Regions from separate parts of the Nocardia sp. BMG51109 genome, predicted to be linked through region 3. Evidence: riboswitches for the same ligand, from Rfam matches in the RefSeq annotation. Region 3 holds a riboswitch; each other region holds the start of a gene.

Region 1 (4,535 bases), 1.2 Mb from region 3:
CAGCAGGGCGCGCGGAAGGCGCAGTTCCCAGACGATGCCCGCGCGGATCGGCGACACCTCCGCGGCACCGACGCCCAGCCGGTCGAACAGCACCGCGTACACATCACCGACGGACAGCTCGGCCGGGCCGACGGTGACCGTCACCGCGATCGAGAGACCCAGCACGAGCAACCCGCACAGCACCGTCGTCACCGGTCGCAGGGTCGCCCCGTGATCGCGACCGACGGCCGTGCGCGGGCTCACGTTCCGTAACCCCACTGCTCCAGCGCGGCCGACACCTTCTCGACGCCGTCGACGGTGCGGATCGACGGATTCAGATCGGCGCCGCCCACCACGATGTAGCGGCGGTCGCGCACGGCACTCAGACGCGCTGTGACGGGGTCGGATTCGAGAAAGGAGATCTTGCTGTCCAGGCCGTCGCCGGTGATCGTGCGGCGGCTCAGGTCGGCGAGTACCAGGGCGGCCGGATCGCGGTCGAGCACGGTCTCCCAGCTCACCTGCGGCCACTCGTTCGTGGTGTCCTCGAACACGTTTCGGGCGCCGACGGCGTGCGTGATGATGCCCGACGAACCGCAGCAGCCCGCGACGTAGGGGGTATTCGTATCGGCGAACCAGAACGCCAGCGATGCCCGGCTCGCCGCGATCCGGCCGGCGGCCGCCTCGTAGCGGGTGCGCAGCTCGGTCACCAGCCGCTCGCCGCGCTCGCGGACATCGAACACCGCCGCCAGCTCCCGGACTTCCCGGTAGATCGCCTCCATCGTCAGTGGTCGGGTGCGGTTGCCGTCGGCGTTGACGCTGTTGTCGTCCATGCCGTCGCAGTCGGTCGGCGACAGGTAGGTCGGCACGCCCAGCCGCTCGAACCGGTCGCGCTCGGCGACCCCGCCGGGACCGAGGGTGCCGCCGAACGACGCGGAGACGAAATCGGGTTCGGTGTCGAGGACGACCTCGAAGGACGGATTGTTGTCGGCCAGGCGCGGCACCCGGGCGTTGGCCTCGGCGAGATTCGCGCGCACGGGATCGGTCCAGGTCGCGGTGCCGGCCATGCGATCGGCGAGGCCGAGCGACAACAGGATCTCCGCCGAGCCCTGGTTGAGCGCGACCGCGCGCCGCGGCGGCGCGTCGACGGTCACCCGGTGTCCGCAGTTGGTGAGGGTCATCGGGTGGCCGCCCGCGCCGGGCGCCGCCGCCCGGTCGGGACCGGAGGTCGAGCAACCGGTCGTCAGCAGAACGAGAAGTGCGGCGAAAACCGCGGCAGGACAGCGCATCTAGGCGTCGACTCCTTGCATCGGGGCCTGTACGCGAGGCCGGAATCACACTCGACGCGGGGAGCGATCGGACTTCACCCGAGGGTGTCACCGTTGCGCGCCAGTCCCGGATTCGCACCGGGTTCCCTCACCGCGTCACGGTCGCACAGCAACCGCGACGATGGTAACGGACGTTGCGATGTCCGGAACACGCGCATGCCAGGCGGGGACGGCCGTCAGGGTTCGGCGGCGATCGGCGTACCGCGCCCGCGCGCGATGGAATCGGCCGCCGGGCAGGATATCCCGGCGGGCGACGCGGGTGTGCTCGTGTCGGTGCCCGGCAATACGCTTGCCGCTGTGGACGCTTTCTCTCGTTCCTGGGCAGCCCTGCGCACGGCGGTTGCGGACCTTCCCGACGAGGACTTCGCCCGCCCGTCCGGATGTACGGGCTGGCTGGTGCGGGACCTGGTGTGCCACTTGATCATCGACGCGCAGGACGTGCTGATCACGCTCGTGACACCGGCGTACGCCGCGCCGACCCGCGACGAGGTGAGCTACTGGGAGGTCACCGATACGCCGCCGACGGGCGACCACCCGCTCGACGCGCTGACCGTCCGGCTGGCCGCCGCGTACCGGGAGCCGAGCCTGCTGAAATTCCACCTCGACGATGTCGGCTCTGCGGCCGGGCGCGCCGCCGAACTCGCCGATCCGAACCTGTCGGTCGGCACCCGCGACATGATCCTCACGGCGGGCGACTACCTCCGCACCTACGTCCTGGAGTGGACGCTGCACCACCTCGACCTGATCGCGCATCTCCCGCACGCGGCCGAACCACCCGAGGAAGGGCTGGCACGGGCCCGCAGACTACTGGAGAAGATCGCCGGGACGGCGTTCCCGGAGTCGCTGCCGGACAAGGACGCCCTGCTGATCGGCACGGGCCGGCGGGCCCCGACCGATGCGGAGCGGACCGAACTGGGCGACCTGGCGGCGCAACTCCCGTTCATCCTGGGCTGACTGCCGGGCCGCCGAGTATGCCCGGTGTTCGCCCGCGACCTATCAGGCGTCCGGCAAGTAGGCACCGGCAAGTTGTCCGGTCGAGTTACCGGAGAAAACCTGGTTCGTTCGATTGCTGGTAACCCGGGTTTCGTCGCCGTGGCATCGGCGCGCTACAGCCTCGTCGGCAGGACCAGCGAGGAGGACCAGATGGGCTATCAGTGGTGGCGCGGCGTGGCGCTGGCCGGAGCGGCGTTGCTGCTCTCGGCCTGCGGCCAGAGCGCGGTGAACGACGGCGGCGGCGACTCGCGCAATCCCGATGAACTGGTGTTCGCCGCGATTCCGAGCGAGAACGCGTCGAGCGTGCAGGCGAGTTTCCAGAACGTGATCGACCTGCTGCAGAAGGAGACCGGCAAGACCGTCCGGTTCCAGCAGGCCACCAACTACGCGGCCGTGATCGAGGCGCAGCGCAGCGGCAAGGTCGACATCGCGCAGTACGGGCCACTGTCCTACGTGGTCGCGCGCAACACCGGCGTCGAGGCGACGGCGATCGCCGCGCAGGTGCAGGAGAAGGGCCTGCCGCCCGGATACCGCTCCTACGGCGTGGTCGAGACCGGCTCGCCCATCCGGGACCTGGCCGGGTTCAAGGGCAAGAAGATCTGCTTCGTCGACCCGAACTCGACCTCGGGCACCCTCTACCCGCGGGCCGGTCTCGTCGATGCCGGCGTCAACCCCGACACCGACATCACCGCGGTGATGGCGGGCGGGCACGACGCGTCGGCGCTCGGTGTCGCCACGGGGCAGTGCGACGCCGGATTCGCCTACGACACGATGGTCGACAAGCAGCTGATCGAGAAGGGCCAGCTGAAGCCCGGCGACCTGACCACGGTGTGGAAGTCGGAGATCATCGCCGGTTCGCCGGTGGCGGTCAGCGACGACCTGGATCCGGCGCTGAAGGAGAAGGTGGCCACGGTCTTCCAGCAGCAGGCCAACGTCGACTATCTCGAGACGAGCGGGGTCTGCAAGCCCGGCGAGAAGTGTGAGGTCGACGACGCCGGCGACTGGGGCTACGCGAAGGTCGACGACGCATTCTTCGACACCGTCCGACACGTGTGTGACGTCACGAAGGCCGAACAATGCACGACCGCGTAGAGAATGCCGTCGAGTTCGCGGGTGTGACCAAGCGCTTCGGTCACACGGTCGCGCTGGAGGACGTGTCGTTCGACGTCCGGCGGGGCGAGGTGGTCGTGCTGCTCGGCCTGTCCGGATCCGGGAAGTCGACGCTGCTGCGGCACGTCGACGGCCTGCACACCCCGACCGGCGGCCGGGTGCTCGCGCTGGGGACCGACGTGGGCGAGGCGCGCGGCACGCGGCTGCGCGATCTGCGCCGCCGGATCGGGTTCGTCTTCCAGCAGTTCCATCTCGTCGGCAGCCTGTCGGTGCTGGAGAACGTGTGCACCGGCGCGCTCGGCCGGCTGCGCGGGCCGCGGCTCGGCCTGATCAGCTATCCGAGGTCGGTCCGGCTGGAGGCCGTGGAGCAGCTGGAACGGGTGGGCCTGGGGCCCCAGGTGTTCCAGCGCGCCGACACGCTGTCCGGCGGTCAGCAGCAGCGGGTCGCGGTCGCCCGGGCCCTCATGCAGCGGCCGGAGATCCTGCTCGCCGACGAGCCGGTCGCCTCCCTGGACCCCGAATCCTCGGCGCAGGTGATGCGGCTGATCCGGGACATCGCGGTGGAGCGGAACCTGACCGTGCTGTGCAGCCTGCACCAGGTCGAGCTGGCGCTGGCCTGGGCGGACCGGATCGTGGGGCTGCGTTCGGGGCGGGTCGTGCTGGACGGGCCCGCGCACAGCCTGGGCTCCGGTGCGGTATCGGCCGTCTACGGTGAGGTCCCGCTGGCGGCCACCGCATGACCGTTCGCACGCTGGACCGGCCGAAGGCCGCGCCGGTAGCCGGGACGCTCGTGCTGCTGGCGTTGTTCGCGCTGGCCGCGTGGGCGGTCGGCGACCTGCGGATCAACGCCGCGACGATGATCGACAGCGCCGGCAACGCCGCGGACTTCGCCGAGCGGATGTTCCCGCTCGACTTCCCGCCCGTCGGGGAGCTGCTGGGGCTCGCCGGGAAGACGCTGGCCATCGTCGTGTGCGCGACGCTGCTGTCGGTCGTGCTCAGCCTCGTGCTCGCCGTCCTCGCGGCGGGGAACACGACCCCGAACGGCGCCGCGCGGTTCGGCGCGCGGGCGGTCATCGTGGCGGCCCGCGCCCTGCCGGACGTGGTGCTCGCGATCGTGTTCTTCCGGGT
Region 2 (4,535 bases), 1.8 Mb from region 3:
TGAGCTTGACCAGCATCGAGTCGAAGTGCGCGCCGACCTCGGCGCCCAGATTCGCGCCGCCGTCGAGCCGGATACCGCCGCCGCCCGGGCTGCGGTAGGCGGTGATGCGGCCGGTGTCGGGCCGGAATCCGTTGGCCGGATCCTCGGTGGTGATCCGGCATTGCAGCGCCGCGCCGCGGATGCCGATCGCGTCCTGGCTCAGGCCGAGATCGGCCATGGTCTCCCCGGCGGCGATCCGCAGCTGCGCGCCCACCAGGTCGACGTCGGTGATCTCCTCGGTCACCGTGTGCTCCACCTGGATTCGCGGGTTCATCTCGATGAACACATGGTGGCCGCGCTCGTCGAGCAGGAATTCCACGGTGCCCGCGCAGCTGTAGCCGATCTGCCGCGCGAACGCCACCGCGTCGGCGCAGATGCGTTCGCGCAGTGCGGGATCCAGGTTCGGCGCCGGCGCCAGCTCGATCACCTTCTGGTGCCGCCGCTGCAGCGAACAGTCCCGCTCGTACAGGTGGATGACCTCGCCGTGCTCGTCGGCGAGGATCTGCACCTCGATGTGGCGGGGGTTGATCACGGCCTGCTCGCAGAACACCGTCGGATCGCCGAAGGCCGATTCGGCCTCCCGCATCGCGGCCTCCACCGACTCGCGCAGCTGCGACCGGTCGGCGACCCGGCGCATGCCGCGCCCGCCGCCGCCCGCGACGGCCTTGACGAAGATCGGGAACCGCATCGGCTCCGCGGCCGCCAGCAGCTCGTCCACGTCGGCCGACGGCGCCGTGGAGTCGAGCACCGGCAGCCCGGCCTCCCGCGCGGCCGCGATCGCCCGCGCCTTGTTACCGGTCAGTTCCAGCACCCCGGCCGAGGGACCGATGAACGTGATGCCCTCGCGCTCGCAGGCCGCGGCCAGGTCCGGGTTCTCCGACAGGAACCCGTAACCGGGGTAGACCGCGTCGGCGCCGGCCGTCTTGGCGGCCTCGAGGATCTCTTCGATGGACAGGTACGTCCGCACCGGGTGACCGGGCACGCCGATCTGATACGACTCGTCGGCCTTCAGCCGGTGCACCGAGTTGCGGTCCTCGTAGGGGAACACCGCGACGGTGCCGATGCCGAGTTCGTAAGCGGCGCGGAAGGCCCGGATGGCGATTTCCCCGCGATTGGCGACCAGCACTTTCGAGAACATTCGATTAAGGTACCTGCCTCGTCGCGCGGTCCGGACGGCGAATGCGCCTTCGCAGCCAACCTCACAACCCGACCGGGCCGATCAGCGAAGAGGCGAAACCCGCCGGTAACCTCGTCGCCCGCCGTCCCGAGGAATATTCACCCGCCCGCGTGACTTATGCTCGGTACTGCAGCTGGTTCGCTGCGCCCGCGAGTTGGAGCCCCGAGCGCCGGGTGGCAGCGTCGAAACCGGTCCCTAGCGGCCGGCCAGAGGGAACCCGGTGGGAATCCGGGACTGTCCCGCAGCGGTGTGCAGGAACGACCGCCGTCATGAGCACTGGGGAAACCTGGGAAGCGACGGCCAGTAGGAAACCCCGACGGGGAGCGCCTGCGAGTCCGAAGACCTGCCAACTGTGCCGGATACGCCGTATCCGGCGGCCACCGCCTCGTGGATCGGGCGACCGGGCACCAGTGCACACACCGGAGAACTCCGGTGCGACCGAACGAGATGTCGCCCAGCGGCGCAGCGCGGACGGACCAACCGTCTGCCGACCGCTCGGGCCGCTACGCAGCTCGCTCGGCAACTCGGGCTCCGTCCGCTCGGTGAGGGCAGTGGCCAGTGGCTTCCAGCACTGGAGAGAGACTGTGACTGTTCACAACCCTTTCACCGCAACGGTTCTCGGCACGGCGCGGATCGGGCCGCGGCGCGAGTTGAAACGCGCGACCGAGGGCTACTGGGCCGGTCGTCTCGGCGCCGACGAGCTGCGCGCCGTCGGCCGTGAGCTGCGCACCCGGCAGCTGACCGAGTTGACCGCGGCCGGACTGGACTCCGTTCCGGTCGGCACCTTTTCCTATTACGACCAGATGCTCGACACCACGGCCATGTTCGGCGCGCTGCCCGCGCGGGTGGCCGGGATCGCCGACCCGCTGGATCGGTACTTCGCGGCGGCCCGCGGCACCGAGAACGTCGAGCCGCTGGAGATGACCAAGTGGTTCGACACCAACTACCACTATCTGGTTCCCGAGATCGGCCCCGGAACCACCTTCACGCTGCATCCGGACAAGCTGCTCGACGAGCTGCACGAGGCGCGTCAGCTCGGTGTCCCGGCGCGGCCGGTGATCATCGGGCCGTTCACCTTCCTGAAGCTGGCGAAGGGCGCGGAGGACACCGACGACACCGGCGGCATCGCGCCGCTGGACCGGCTGAACGATCTGCTCCCGCACTATCGCGACCTGCTGGGCCGGCTGGCGAACGCGGGCGCCGACTGGGTGCAGATCGACGAGCCGGTGCTGGTCACCGACCTGTCCGATGCCGAGCTGGCGCAGGTGCGCCGTGCCTACGCCGAGCTGGCCGGGGCGGGGCGACGCCCGGCGATCCTGGTCGCGACCTACTTCGGCCGTCCGGGGCCCGCGCTGCCCGCGCTGGCGGATATGGGGGTGGAGGGCATCGCCCTGGACTTCGTTTCCGGCACCACCGTGGACGACGTGGCCGCCGTCCCGGCCCTGGCGGACAAGCTGGTCGTGGCGGGCGTCGTCGACGGCCGCAACGTCTGGCGCACCGACCTCGACCACGCGCTGTCGACGCTGGGCACGCTGCTGGGCAGCACCGGTGCGCTGGCGGTGTCGAGTTCGAGTTCGCTGCTGCACGTGCCGTATTCGCTGGAGCCGGAAACGGATCTGGATCCGGCGCTGCGGTCGTGGCTGGCATTCGGCGCGGAGAAGGTCGACGAGGTGCGGGTGCTGAACACCGCGCTGCACAAGGGCACCGGGGCCATCGCCGAGGAGCTGAGCACGGCGCGCGAGGCCGCGGCGAGCCGCGGGTCCGACCCGCGCCTGCGCAACGAGCCGGTCCGGGCGCGGCTGGCCGCGCTGGGCGAGGACGCCACCCACCGCTCCCCCGCCGCGGAACGCCGTGCGCTGCAACGGGAACGGCTGAAGCTGCCACTGCTGCCCACCACCACGATCGGCTCCTACCCGCAGACCTCGGCGATCCGGCGGGCCCGGGCCGCGCTGCGCAAGGGCGAGATCACCGCCGAGCAGTATCGTGAGCAGATGCGCACCGAGGTCGCCGATGTCGTTGCGCTGCAGGAGAAACTGGGGCTGGACGTGCTGGTGCACGGCGAACCCGAGCGCAACGACATGGTGCAGTACTTCGCCGAACAGCTCGACGGCTTCTTCGCCACCGCCAACGGCTGGGTGCAGTCCTACGGCACCCGCTGCGTGCGGCCGCCGATCCTGTACGGGGACGTGGCCCGCCGGGCGGCGATGACCGTCGAGTGGATCGAGTACGCCCAATCGCTGACCGATAAGCCGGTCAAGGGCATGCTCACCGGTCCGGTGACGATTCTGGCGTGGTCGTTCGTGCGCGACGATCAGCCGCTGGCCGATACCGCGCGGCAGGTCGCCCTGGCGATCCGGGACGAGACGGTGGATCTGCAGTCCGCCGGAATCCGCGTCGTCCAGGTCGACGAGCCGGCGCTGCGGGAGCTGCTGCCGCTGCGGGCCGGGGCTGAGCAGGCATACCTGGACTGGGCGGTGACCGCGTTCCGGCTGGCGACCAGCGGTGTCTCGGATGCCACCCAGATCCACACGCACCTGTGCTATTCGGAGTTCGGTGAGATCATCGGGGCGATCGCGGCGCTGGACGCCGACGTCACCTCGATCGAGGCGGCGCGTTCGCATATGGAGGTGCTCGACGACCTGAACGCCGCGGGGTTCCATCTCGGTGTCGGTCCGGGTGTCTACGACATCCACTCGCCGCGTGTGCCCGGTGTGGAGGAGATCACCGCGTCGCTCCGGTCGGCACTGAAAGCCGTTCCGGCCGAACGGCTCTGGGTCAATCCGGACTGCGGTCTGAAGACCCGCGGACCGGACGAGGTGCAGGCGTCGCTGCGCAACATGGTGACCGCCGCACAGGCCGTGCGCCGGTAACAGCGCCGGGCCGGCCGCGCGACATCGTGGTTCGTGCGGCCGGCCGCCGCGCCGATCCGTTCGGCAGCGCGACCGGTGACGCCGGATCGTCCGGGATGCCGTCGGCCGAAGCCGGATGGGTCGGCCCGTGCCGCCGAGGGGCCGCGGGTCAGGCGGCCCCGACCGGCCGCTGCGGCACACCGTGATAGGCCGACAGCGGGCGGATCAGCGCGTTGGACTGGGACTGCTCGATGATGTGCGCGGTCCAGCCGGTGATGCGGCTCATCACGAAGATCGGTGTGAACATGTCGATGTCGAAGCCCATCAGGTAGTAGGCGGGCCCGGCCGGGAAGTCCAGATTGGGTTCGATGCCGGTGAATTCCGCCATCGCCGCCTCGAGTTCGGCGTACATCCGCAACCAGTCCCCGCCGTCGGTCACCTCCGCGACCTGCTCCAGGGCGGCCTTCATG
Region 3 (4,535 bases):
GGAGGAAATCGGCGACCGTGACGACGGCCTGTGGGTTTCGTGGGCTTTCGACCAGTGCGGCGTAGGGGAGGGCGATGATGTTGTTCGCGCGGACGGCGGTCGTACCGGCCATCAGGGGCTGGGCGCGTAACTGATCGATTTTCGCCTGTACCGAGTTCTCGGGGCCGGCGCCGTAGTCGACGATCACGATGGCCTGTGGATCGCGCTGTGCCGCGGCCTCCCACGAGGTCGTGGTCCACGAGTCGTTCAGGTCGTCGAAGATGTTGGTGCCACCCGCCTCGCGGATGATCTGCGACGGTGCGGCGGTGCGGCCCGAAGTGAACGGCTCCGGTGTTGCGCTGTCGAACAGGAAGACCCGGGCCGGTTTCTGTCCGGCCGGTGCGCTGTCGGCGGCCCCGGCGACCTGGTCACGGTACTGGGAGATGAGTTCGTCTGCCTTCTCGCGCACATCGAAGATCTCGCCGAGGTTGGCCAGGTCGGCGTACAGGGCGTCGAGCGGTTCCATCACCCCGCGGCGCGTCGTTCCGGACTGCCGGCACGCCTCGGTCAGCTGGTACGGCACCGCGCCGATCGAGCGCACCCAGTCCGGGGTGAGGCCCGTGGACTCCTTGAACCCGTAGTTCCAGCCGGCGAAGACGAAATCGGGTGCGGCGGCCTGGACGACCTCGCGGGTGAAGGCGTCGCCGAGCGCCGTGACGCGTTCGAAGTCGGCCTGCCACGGTGAGGTGGCGATATCGCGTTCCTTACCGGGGTAGCTGGTGTAGCCCGCCAGCCGGTCGGCCAGGCCGAGGGCGAACATCATCTCGGTGATCCCGGTGTCGTTGGTGACCACGCGCTCGGGGATACCGTCGACGGTGAGCGGTGCGCCGCAGTTCGTGATCGTCACCGGTCCGCCGGTCGTGTTCTTCGGGGCCTGCTGCACGTCGGCGCCGCACGCTGTCGTGGCGACCACGCACGCGACGGCCATCGCCGGAACCAGCCGGGTGGATCTCATCTACCGTTCCTCCTCGTCGAAGATGATCTGCGGGACGCCCAGCCGGGGATGGGTGACGATATGGCCGCCGATCGAGAACCAACGGGTGATCGTCTCCGTGGTGATCACCTCGTCCGGGTGGCCCGAGCACACGAGCCGGCCCGCGTGCAGGACGAAGATCCGGTCGCAGTGCTGGGCGGCCAGATTGAGGTCGTGCAGCGCCGCGACCACGGTGATGCCCAGATCTCGTGCCGCGGACAGCACGCTGTACTGGTGATGGACATCGAGGTGATTGGTCGGCTCGTCCAGGACCAGCACGCGGGGCTGCTGGGCCAGTGCCCGCGCGATCAGAACCCGTTGCCGCTCACCGCCCGACAGCGACAGGAAGCCGCGCGATGCGAGATGACCGATGTCGGCCGTCGCCATCGCCGCGGCACAGATCTCCCGGTCGTGACGGTGCGTGCCGCGCAGCAGTGCGGTATGCGGTAGTCGGCCGGTGGCGACGACCTCGGCGGCGGTGAAATCGAACGGCGTGGTCATATCCTGCGTGAGCGCCGCGACTTGGCGGGCGTTGTCCCGCATGCTGATCGCCGAGATATCCGTCTCGTCGACCAGGACTCGTCCCGTCGTCGGAGACAGTGCGCGGTAGAGGCAGCGCAGCAGGGTGGATTTGCCGCTGCCGTTCGGGCCCACGATGCCGATGAACTGTCCCGGCTCGGCAGCCAGGGTCACCGCGTCGACGACCGTCGCGCCGTCGAACTCGACCGTGACATTCTCGTAGTCGACCCGCATCAGCTGTGCTCCACCAGGGCCCCGCGGCGGCGCATCAGCAGCACGAACACGGGGACCCCCACCGCGGCGGTGATCGCGCCCAGGGGTAGCTCCTGCGGTGGTACGAGGGTCCTCGCCACCAGGTCCGCGGTCACCAGGAACACCGCGCCGAGCAGCGGCGTCACGACGGTGAGCCGCCGGTGGCCGGCGCCCACCAGCAGTCTGGCGATATGTGGAACCACCAGGCCGACAAAGCCGATGGCCCCGCATACCGCGACGAAACATCCCGTCATCGCGGCGGAGACGATGAACAGGAGCAGCCGGAACCGGGAGGCGTTCATCCCGAGTGCGGCGCCGACCTCGTCTCCCATCGACAGTACGTCGAGGTGTCGTGCGCACACGGTGATGACCGTCAGTCCGGTGACGGCCACCGCGGCGATCAGGGGCACCATGTGCCAGGTTGCCCCGGCCAAGCTGCCGAGCAGCCAGAACATCACCGAACGTGCGGCATCTCCGTACGGGGCGAGGAACACCAGCACCGTCGTCGCCGCGGAGAAACCGTAGCCGACGGCGGTACCGGTGAGCACCAGCCGCAGCGGTACCAGCCCGGCGGCCGACCGCGCCATCAGGTACACGAGCAGCGTGGCACCGAGCGCCCCGGCGAAGGCCGCGGTCGAGAGCGCGTAGATACCGAGCGCGCCGAAGACTCCGAAGAGCACGACCGCGGTGGCGCCCACCGATGCCCCCGAGGAGATTCCGAGGACGTAGGGGTCGGCGAGCGCGTTTCGCACCATGGCCTGCACCAACAGGCCGACCCCGCCGAGACCGGCCCCGACGAGCGCCGCCAACAGCACACGGGGCAACCGAGAGTCGACGACGATCCGATAGTCGGCCACATCGTCGGCCGTCACGGTGCCTCCGGTGAGTTCGGCCCACAGGAACCACACGGTGTCGCGCCAGGGGATATGTGCGGCGCCCAGCGTCAGCGCGAGGACGGAGACCACCGCCAGCGCCACGATCAGGACCGGGACCAGCACGGCGACGGACAGCCGCCGCCTATCGACAGTTCTCATCGGACCGGCTCTACCGTGCCGTCCCGATCTCGGGTGCGCGCACGCAGGCGCGCGCCGTACAGCTCATCTCTGGTCAACCGCTCCCTCGGAGTCGACAAGGGACCGCGCCGTCGGCTCGGTCACGCGGGCAGGTCTTCGGGCTCGTGGACGGGACGCCGACCGGCGTCGCCTACTGGCGGTCGCTTCCCGGGCTACCGGCCCAGTGCTGATGACCGCGGTCGTTTCCACATACCGCTGCGGGGCAGCTCCGGATTCCCACCGGATTCCCTCTTGCGAACCGCCCGTCACGGACAGGCGGTAACCAGCGCGCCGTCACAGTAGCAGTCGAGCCGCTCGCGGATACGGGCGTGTCGGTGAGCGTCCCGCGACCCGACCGAGCCCGGCCCGACACGGGAATTTCACCCGGATCGGGTGAGCCACGTCCGCTCGAACATCTCCTAAGCTCGGGTAAGGACATGGTGGGAGCGGGTTGACCTCGGGATTCAGGGGAGGTTCGAGCGTGAGCGGCAGTTCGGTGGTGACGGCGCGCAAGAACATGGTTCGCGTGGCCGGGGGTGATTTCGTGATGGGGTCGGCGGACTTCTTTCCCGAGGAGCGGCCTGTGCGTCCGGCCGCGGTGGAGCCGTTCTGGATCGATACGTTTCCGGTGACGAACGCGGCGTTTCGCCGGTTCGTGCGCGAGACCGGCCATGTGACGGTCGCCGAACGCGACCTCGATCCGACGGATTTTCCCGGCGCCCGCGCCGCCGACCTGGTTCCTGGCGCCCTGGTGTTTCGCCCTACCGGCGGCCCGGTGCCGCTGAACGAATGGCGGCGGTGGTGGGCCTATGTGCCGGGCGCACACTGGCGCCACCCGCACGGTCCGGGCAGTGACCTGAGCGGGCGCGATCACCACCCGGTTACTCAGGTCGCCTACCAGGACGCGGCCGCCTACGCGGCGTGGGCAGGCAAGTCGCTGCCCACCGAGGCGCAGTGGGAGTTCGCCGCACGCGGCGGCCTCGACGAGGCGACGTTCAGTTGGGGTGAGGAATTCGCGCCTCGCGGGCGGCGGATGGCCAACACCTGGATAGGCCGATTTCCCTGGGAGTTCCTGCCGGGGCGAGGTCAAAGCGACCATCCTGGCACCACCAAGGTCGGGACCTACCCGCCCAACGGATTCGGATTGTTCGACATGACGGGCAATGTGTGGGAGTGGACCGCCGACTACTTCGGTACCCACCGGGCCGGCTCGCGGACGGGTTCGTGCTGCGCACCGCACAGCTGCGCGCAGTCGCCGGTGCCGGAGGCGGGTGAGCGGTATGCGCGGCGGGTGATCAAGGGCGGGTCCTATCTGTGCGCGCCGAACTACTGCCTGCGCTATCGACCCGCTGCCCGGCAGGGCCAGTCCGAGGACACCGCCACCTGCCACCTCGGATTTCGTTGTGTCGCGCTCGACTGAGAACGCCTGTCCATCACAGCATTTCACCTAACCGCCGGGAGTCGCTCATGGCCGCGGAGTTCGCCGGGAAGATCGCCCACGACGTTCGGGATTCGGTCCCGGACTGGACCCCGTATGTGGAGCCGGCCGCGCCGAAGGACGCGCCGAATGTCCTGTACATCGTGTGGGACGACATGGGCTTCGGGTCGTGGGATGTGTTCGGCGGCCTGATCGAGATGCCGAACATGCAGCGTATCGCCGACGCCGGGATCACCTTCTCCCAGTTCCACACCACCGCCCT
Region 4 (4,535 bases), 4.9 Mb from region 3:
CCTGCCGCACACCATTTCCTGTCTCGACCGGCAGCCGCTCCCCCGACCTCAGCGTGACCTCGCTGCGCTCCGGACCCACCGAGACATCGAAAATCCTTCCCTGCCAACGTAATCCGCGCACCGTAACGCCCGCACTCAGCTGCGGCGGCAACAACGGATCCAGTCGCACTCGGTCTTCCCGCCACCGCAACCCGGCCAGCCCGCCGGTGAACTCCTGCACGAAACCACCGGCGAGAGTGGCGAAATCGAATGCCGGCGATCCGGCCAGCGGATCGGTGGCGCCCGCCTTCTCCCCGCGCGCCTCGGCGAACTGCCCGAAGGGTTCGCGGACGAACGGGCGGGCCGAACGGTCCAGATAGGTGCCCACCGAACAGCCCGGCACACCGCTCGCGGCCGCATCGATCTGGTGCACCGAATCGGTCATGGCGGGTCCGTCCGGATCGGTGCGCTCGGCGTAGTAGTCCAGCGTCCGCTCCGCCACCTGCGGCGCCATCGGCCATTCGAGCGGATATTGCAGCAGCACGGTGTCGGCCTGTTTGATCCGCGTGCCACGGTAGCCGTCGTACTGCAGGAATATCCCGTCTTGCGCGTCGAACGGCATGCGCAGGTGGTCGGCGACGGCGGTCCACTCCGGTGGCGCGGGGGCACCGATTATGCCCGCGGCCGTGACGGCATTGCGGAGCGCCACGGCCGCAACGCCGTTCGTGTAGGCGCCGTCGTCCACGCCGTTGCTGTATTCGTCCGGTCCGGCGACATCGCGGACGGAGTAGCTGCCGTCCGGATTCGGCGTCGCCCGCGCGGCCCAGAACTCGGCCAGGCTCGACATGATCGGCCAGATGCGTTCGCGCAGGTAACCGATGTCCTTGGTGGCCAGGAAGTACTGCCAGGCGGCGAGCGAGACATCGCCCTGCAGATGGATCTGCGTCACGCAGTGCGGCGGTGACCAGCTGTGGCACTCGCTCCACAGGTCACCGGTGTGCGCACTGGTCCACGGGTAGAACGCGCCCGGATGTCCGAGCCGCCGGGCATTCTCCCGCGCACCGGGCAGGGTCTCGAATCGGTAGTCGATCACCGACCGGGCCAGTTCGGGTCGAAACGCCAGCAGCGCCGGGTACATCCAGATGTCGGCGTCCCAGAAGATCAGTCCGGCGTAGTTGTCACTGCTCAGCCCGGTGGGCGAAATACTGTTGTCCTGCTGCGGATTCGTCGCCGAGTACAGCGCGTAGAGCGCGCCCCGGACCCAGCGCTGCACGTCCGGCCGGCCGGGCACCTCGATATCCGAATCCCACAGCGCACGCCAAGACTTCGCCTGCGCCGCAAGCAGATTCGACCACCCCCGCGCCGCGGCCCGGTGCGCGGCGCCGACCGCGGCACGGCCCGGATCGGGCGCGGTGCGACCGGTGTCGACGCCGACGAACTTGGTGACCTCGTGCGACCGCCCCGAGGCGACATCCATCGTCGCCTGCCTGCCGGATTCCCCCGCCCGAGCCGGGCTCCCGGCATCCAGAACCGACGCCACATCTCCGGTCACATTCGTTGTCCTGGTTCGGAATTCGGCCAGGTACGTGGCGGGGTCCGGGTTCGGCACCGCGATCGGGTCGACGCGGCGCGCCCCGGCGAAGTCGATCCGATCGATGACCGTCAGGCGGCCGCTCCAGTGCGGTGTCGCGGTCAGATGCACCGCGGCGGCATGCTGATCGGTGCGATCGGTGAGCACGTCGTACACCAGGTCGGTGGCGCGGCCGTCGCGCGTGGTCCAGGTCAGCTCGGTCCGCACCAGCCCGCAGCGCAGGTACTGCGTCTGCCGGAAATTCGACACCTGAGCGGACGGCGTTGCGGGCGAGAAGGTTTCGTCGCCCACCCCGACCAGCAGAGTCGACCAGTTCGGCAGCGCCGCGGCGGTCGCCAGTCCGTCGGCGACGGCCGGATCACGCGCGTACAAACCGGCCGCGAACGCGCCGTCGTAGCGCGGCGTATACAGCGGCCAGCCGGTCTTCTCCCCGGTCTCCGCGTAGCCCGTACCGGCGGGCGGTATCCGCAGTCCGAGATAGCCGTTGCCGACGAACGGATGCGCGTCGTAGCCCGCGCCGAACGACGTCGCCGCCGGCGCCCATCCGGGCTGCGTCGATGCACTGTCGCCGGGACAGGGAAAGCCCTGCGGTGCGGCGGGCGCCCGCGGCACCACCACCACGATCGCGGCGACCACCACCACCGCCCCGATCGCCGCACCGATGCCGATCGGCAATCGTGAGCGGCGACCGGATGCCGGTCGGGCAGTTGACGCCACGTCACTCAGGGTGTCACAGTTCAGAGGACCAGAGCGACGGTGACGCGGTAACCCGGTGTGATTCCGGGGCGGTCGCGCCACTGTGATCCGGCATCCGCCGGAGAGCCAGACACCGGCACCGTCGTTGCTAGATCGGCTCGCGGGGACGCGACCATCCCCGAAGGAGGACCACCATGGCCGTTGCGCATACCCCGAGCCGCGCAACCGATTCCCTCGCCGCCGTGCTCGTGACGGTGGGCGTCGTCTTGTTGGCACTGCTCACGCTGTACCTGGTCGGCTTCGATCAGGGCGCGGTCTCCCGCAGCGGGATGTACCTGCACGAGCTGATGCACGACGGACGGCACCTGCTGGGCGTGCCGTGCCACTGACCGGATCGTTCACCACCCTGCTGCTCCGCGGCCTGCTGGCCGGACTGATCGCCGGGCTGCTCGCCGGAACGGTCGGATTCGTGATCGGCGAGCCGAAGATCGAATCGGCGATCACCCTCGAGGAGTCGAGCGCCGAATCCGGCCACTCCCACGGCGAATCGGAGGAACCGCTGGTCAGCCGCGGCGGCCAGAGGTTCGGCGAGTTCCTGGCGCTCGGCCTGGGCGGCCTGGCGCTGGGCGCGATCTTCGCCGCCGTCGCCAACGTCGCACGCCGCCACACCGCCCTGCCCGGGCCGAAGCTGGCCGTATCGCTGGGGCTGTGCGGCTGGCTGGCGATCACCGCGGTGCCGTTCTTCAAGTACCCGGCCAACCCACCCGCGGTCGGCGAACCGGACACGATCAACCAGCGCACCTGGCTGTGGCTGGCGGCCGTGCTGCTCGGACTCGCGGCGGTCGGCGCGGCGGTGTACGTCCATCGGCTGCTCTCGGCACAACCCGGCACGCTGCGACTCGTCGCCGCGGTGGCGGTCTTCGTGATCGTGGTGGCGATCGGCTACATCGCGCTGCCCGGGGTGAACGAGGTGAAGGGGGACTTCCCGGCCACGCTGCTGTGGCAGTTCCGGGTGTCGTCACTGGCCGTGTCGGCGACGCTGTGGGCCGTGCTCGGGCTCGCCTTCGCGACCCTCACCGAATTCGCCGGCCGGAAGAAGGCCGAGGTCTCCGCGTAGGCTCGCGCCTTCTCCGGTCGAACTTGCGCGGCTCCGACCTGCTCGCGGACGAGCCTGACGGCAGGAACATCGGACCCGTGGCCGCGCTGGCCGCCACGGGGCGGGGCGAACTCGAGAAGACTCAGGTGGCCGGGCTGTCGGCGCTGCTGCGCACCGCGCATGTGGGTGGCGGCGGTGCTCGTCGCGGTCGCCGCCCTGTACCGCGCCGACGCCCGGTCCTACTCGGTCAGGACTCCAGCGCGGCATCCAGTTCGATGGTGCCGACGCCCGCCAGGGCCTTGCTGATCGGGCAGCCGACCTTGGCGCCCTCGGCCGCGGCCTGGAAACCGGCGGCGTCGAGGCCGTCGACCTTGCCGCGGACGGTCAGCTTGATGGTGCTGATGTGGAAACCGCCCGCCGGATCCGGGCCCAGGGTGACATCGGCGTCGACGGCCAGGCTCTGCACGGTGCCGCCGGCGGTGGCGATCTGCCCCGACAGCGCCATGGCATAACACGACGAATGTGCAGCCGCGATCAGTTCCTCCGGGCTGGTGGTGCCCTCGGCGGTGTCGGCGGTCCGCTTCGGGAACGACACATCGAACTTGCCGACGCCGGAACTCGCCAGTTCGACCTGGCCCGAGCCGTCCTGCAGACCCCCGGTCCAAGCGGTGCGCGCGGTACGTGTTGGCATCACTGTCCTTTCACAGTCGGAAACGCATTGCCGTCCGCTGTCGAACCTACCGGCTCGTGGCGGACTGCCGTACCTCTTCATGGAGTCGGCTAGGAGAAATCGGGGGGACGGTCACTCGTCCGGACGACCGGCGCCGGGCGCGCCACGTACGGCGTGGCCTGTCCCGGCCGACAGCGACCCGGACGGCCGGAGCCGCCGGAGCCACGGGCACCGGCGGCTGCCGAACAGTGTTGCCGCTCAGATCATGTCGCGGCGGCGGACCAGCCACACCGTGCCACCGACGAACGCCACGACATAGGCGGCCAGGACCACGAACGATGCCGGGCGGGACAGAATGTCGAGAACCCCGGGCGTCGCCGCTCCCCCGGCCGTGCGCATCGCACCGGCCAGCGAGCCGGCGGCGGTGCCGGGCAGATGGTCGGTGATGACCCGGACCGGGGAGAAGATCGCTCCCACACCGCGCAGCAGGTTCTCCACCACCA

Evidence for each region. A riboswitch is a leader RNA that binds a small molecule or an ion and turns the genes downstream of it on or off. The one in region 3 is predicted to bind cobalamin.
Region 1: another riboswitch for cobalamin. It lies ahead of D892_RS0136435 (ABC transporter substrate-binding protein); the one in region 3 lies ahead of D892_RS0131080 (iron ABC transporter permease).
Region 2: another riboswitch for cobalamin. It lies ahead of metE (5-methyltetrahydropteroyltriglutamate--homocysteine S-methyltransferase); the one in region 3 lies ahead of D892_RS0131080 (iron ABC transporter permease).
Region 4: another riboswitch for cobalamin. It lies ahead of D892_RS0108915 (CbtB-domain containing protein); the one in region 3 lies ahead of D892_RS0131080 (iron ABC transporter permease).

What each region holds. Positions count from the first base shown of each region.
Region 1 covers NZ_JAFQ01000004.1:7,740,477-7,745,011, reverse strand. The annotation lists gene D892_RS0136440 (iron ABC transporter permease) at 1-192, opposite strand, end outside; gene D892_RS0136435 (ABC transporter substrate-binding protein) at 240-1,265, opposite strand; cobalamin riboswitch at 1,306-1,437, opposite strand; gene D892_RS0136430 (maleylpyruvate isomerase N-terminal domain-containing protein) at 1,602-2,258, shown strand; gene D892_RS0136425 (phosphate/phosphite/phosphonate ABC transporter substrate-binding protein) at 2,448-3,389, shown strand; gene phnC (phosphonate ABC transporter ATP-binding protein) at 3,374-4,147, shown strand; gene phnE (phosphonate ABC transporter, permease protein PhnE) at 4,144-4,535, shown strand, end outside.
Region 2 covers NZ_JAFQ01000004.1:8,424,042-8,428,576, forward strand. The annotation lists gene D892_RS0139410 (pyruvate carboxylase) at 1-1,177, opposite strand, end outside; cobalamin riboswitch at 1,396-1,582, shown strand; gene metE (5-methyltetrahydropteroyltriglutamate--homocysteine S-methyltransferase) at 1,801-4,086, shown strand; gene D892_RS0139425 (bifunctional 2-methylcitrate synthase/citrate synthase) at 4,235-4,535, opposite strand, start outside.
Region 3 covers NZ_JAFQ01000004.1:6,582,834-6,587,368, reverse strand. The annotation lists gene D892_RS0131090 (ABC transporter substrate-binding protein) at 1-994, opposite strand, end outside; gene D892_RS0131085 (ABC transporter ATP-binding protein) at 995-1,765, opposite strand; gene D892_RS0131080 (iron ABC transporter permease) at 1,765-2,817, opposite strand; cobalamin riboswitch at 2,926-3,138, opposite strand; gene D892_RS0131075 (formylglycine-generating enzyme family protein) at 3,353-4,255, shown strand; gene D892_RS0131070 (arylsulfatase) at 4,303-4,535, shown strand, end outside.
Region 4 covers NZ_JAFQ01000004.1:1,679,032-1,683,566, forward strand. The annotation lists gene D892_RS0108910 (discoidin domain-containing protein) at 1-2,287, opposite strand, end outside; cobalamin riboswitch at 2,281-2,423, shown strand; gene D892_RS0108915 (CbtB-domain containing protein) at 2,461-2,655, shown strand; gene D892_RS0108920 (CbtA family protein) at 2,646-3,383, shown strand; gene D892_RS0108925 (OsmC family peroxiredoxin) at 3,610-4,053, opposite strand; gene D892_RS0108930 (ABC transporter permease subunit) at 4,291-4,535, opposite strand, start outside.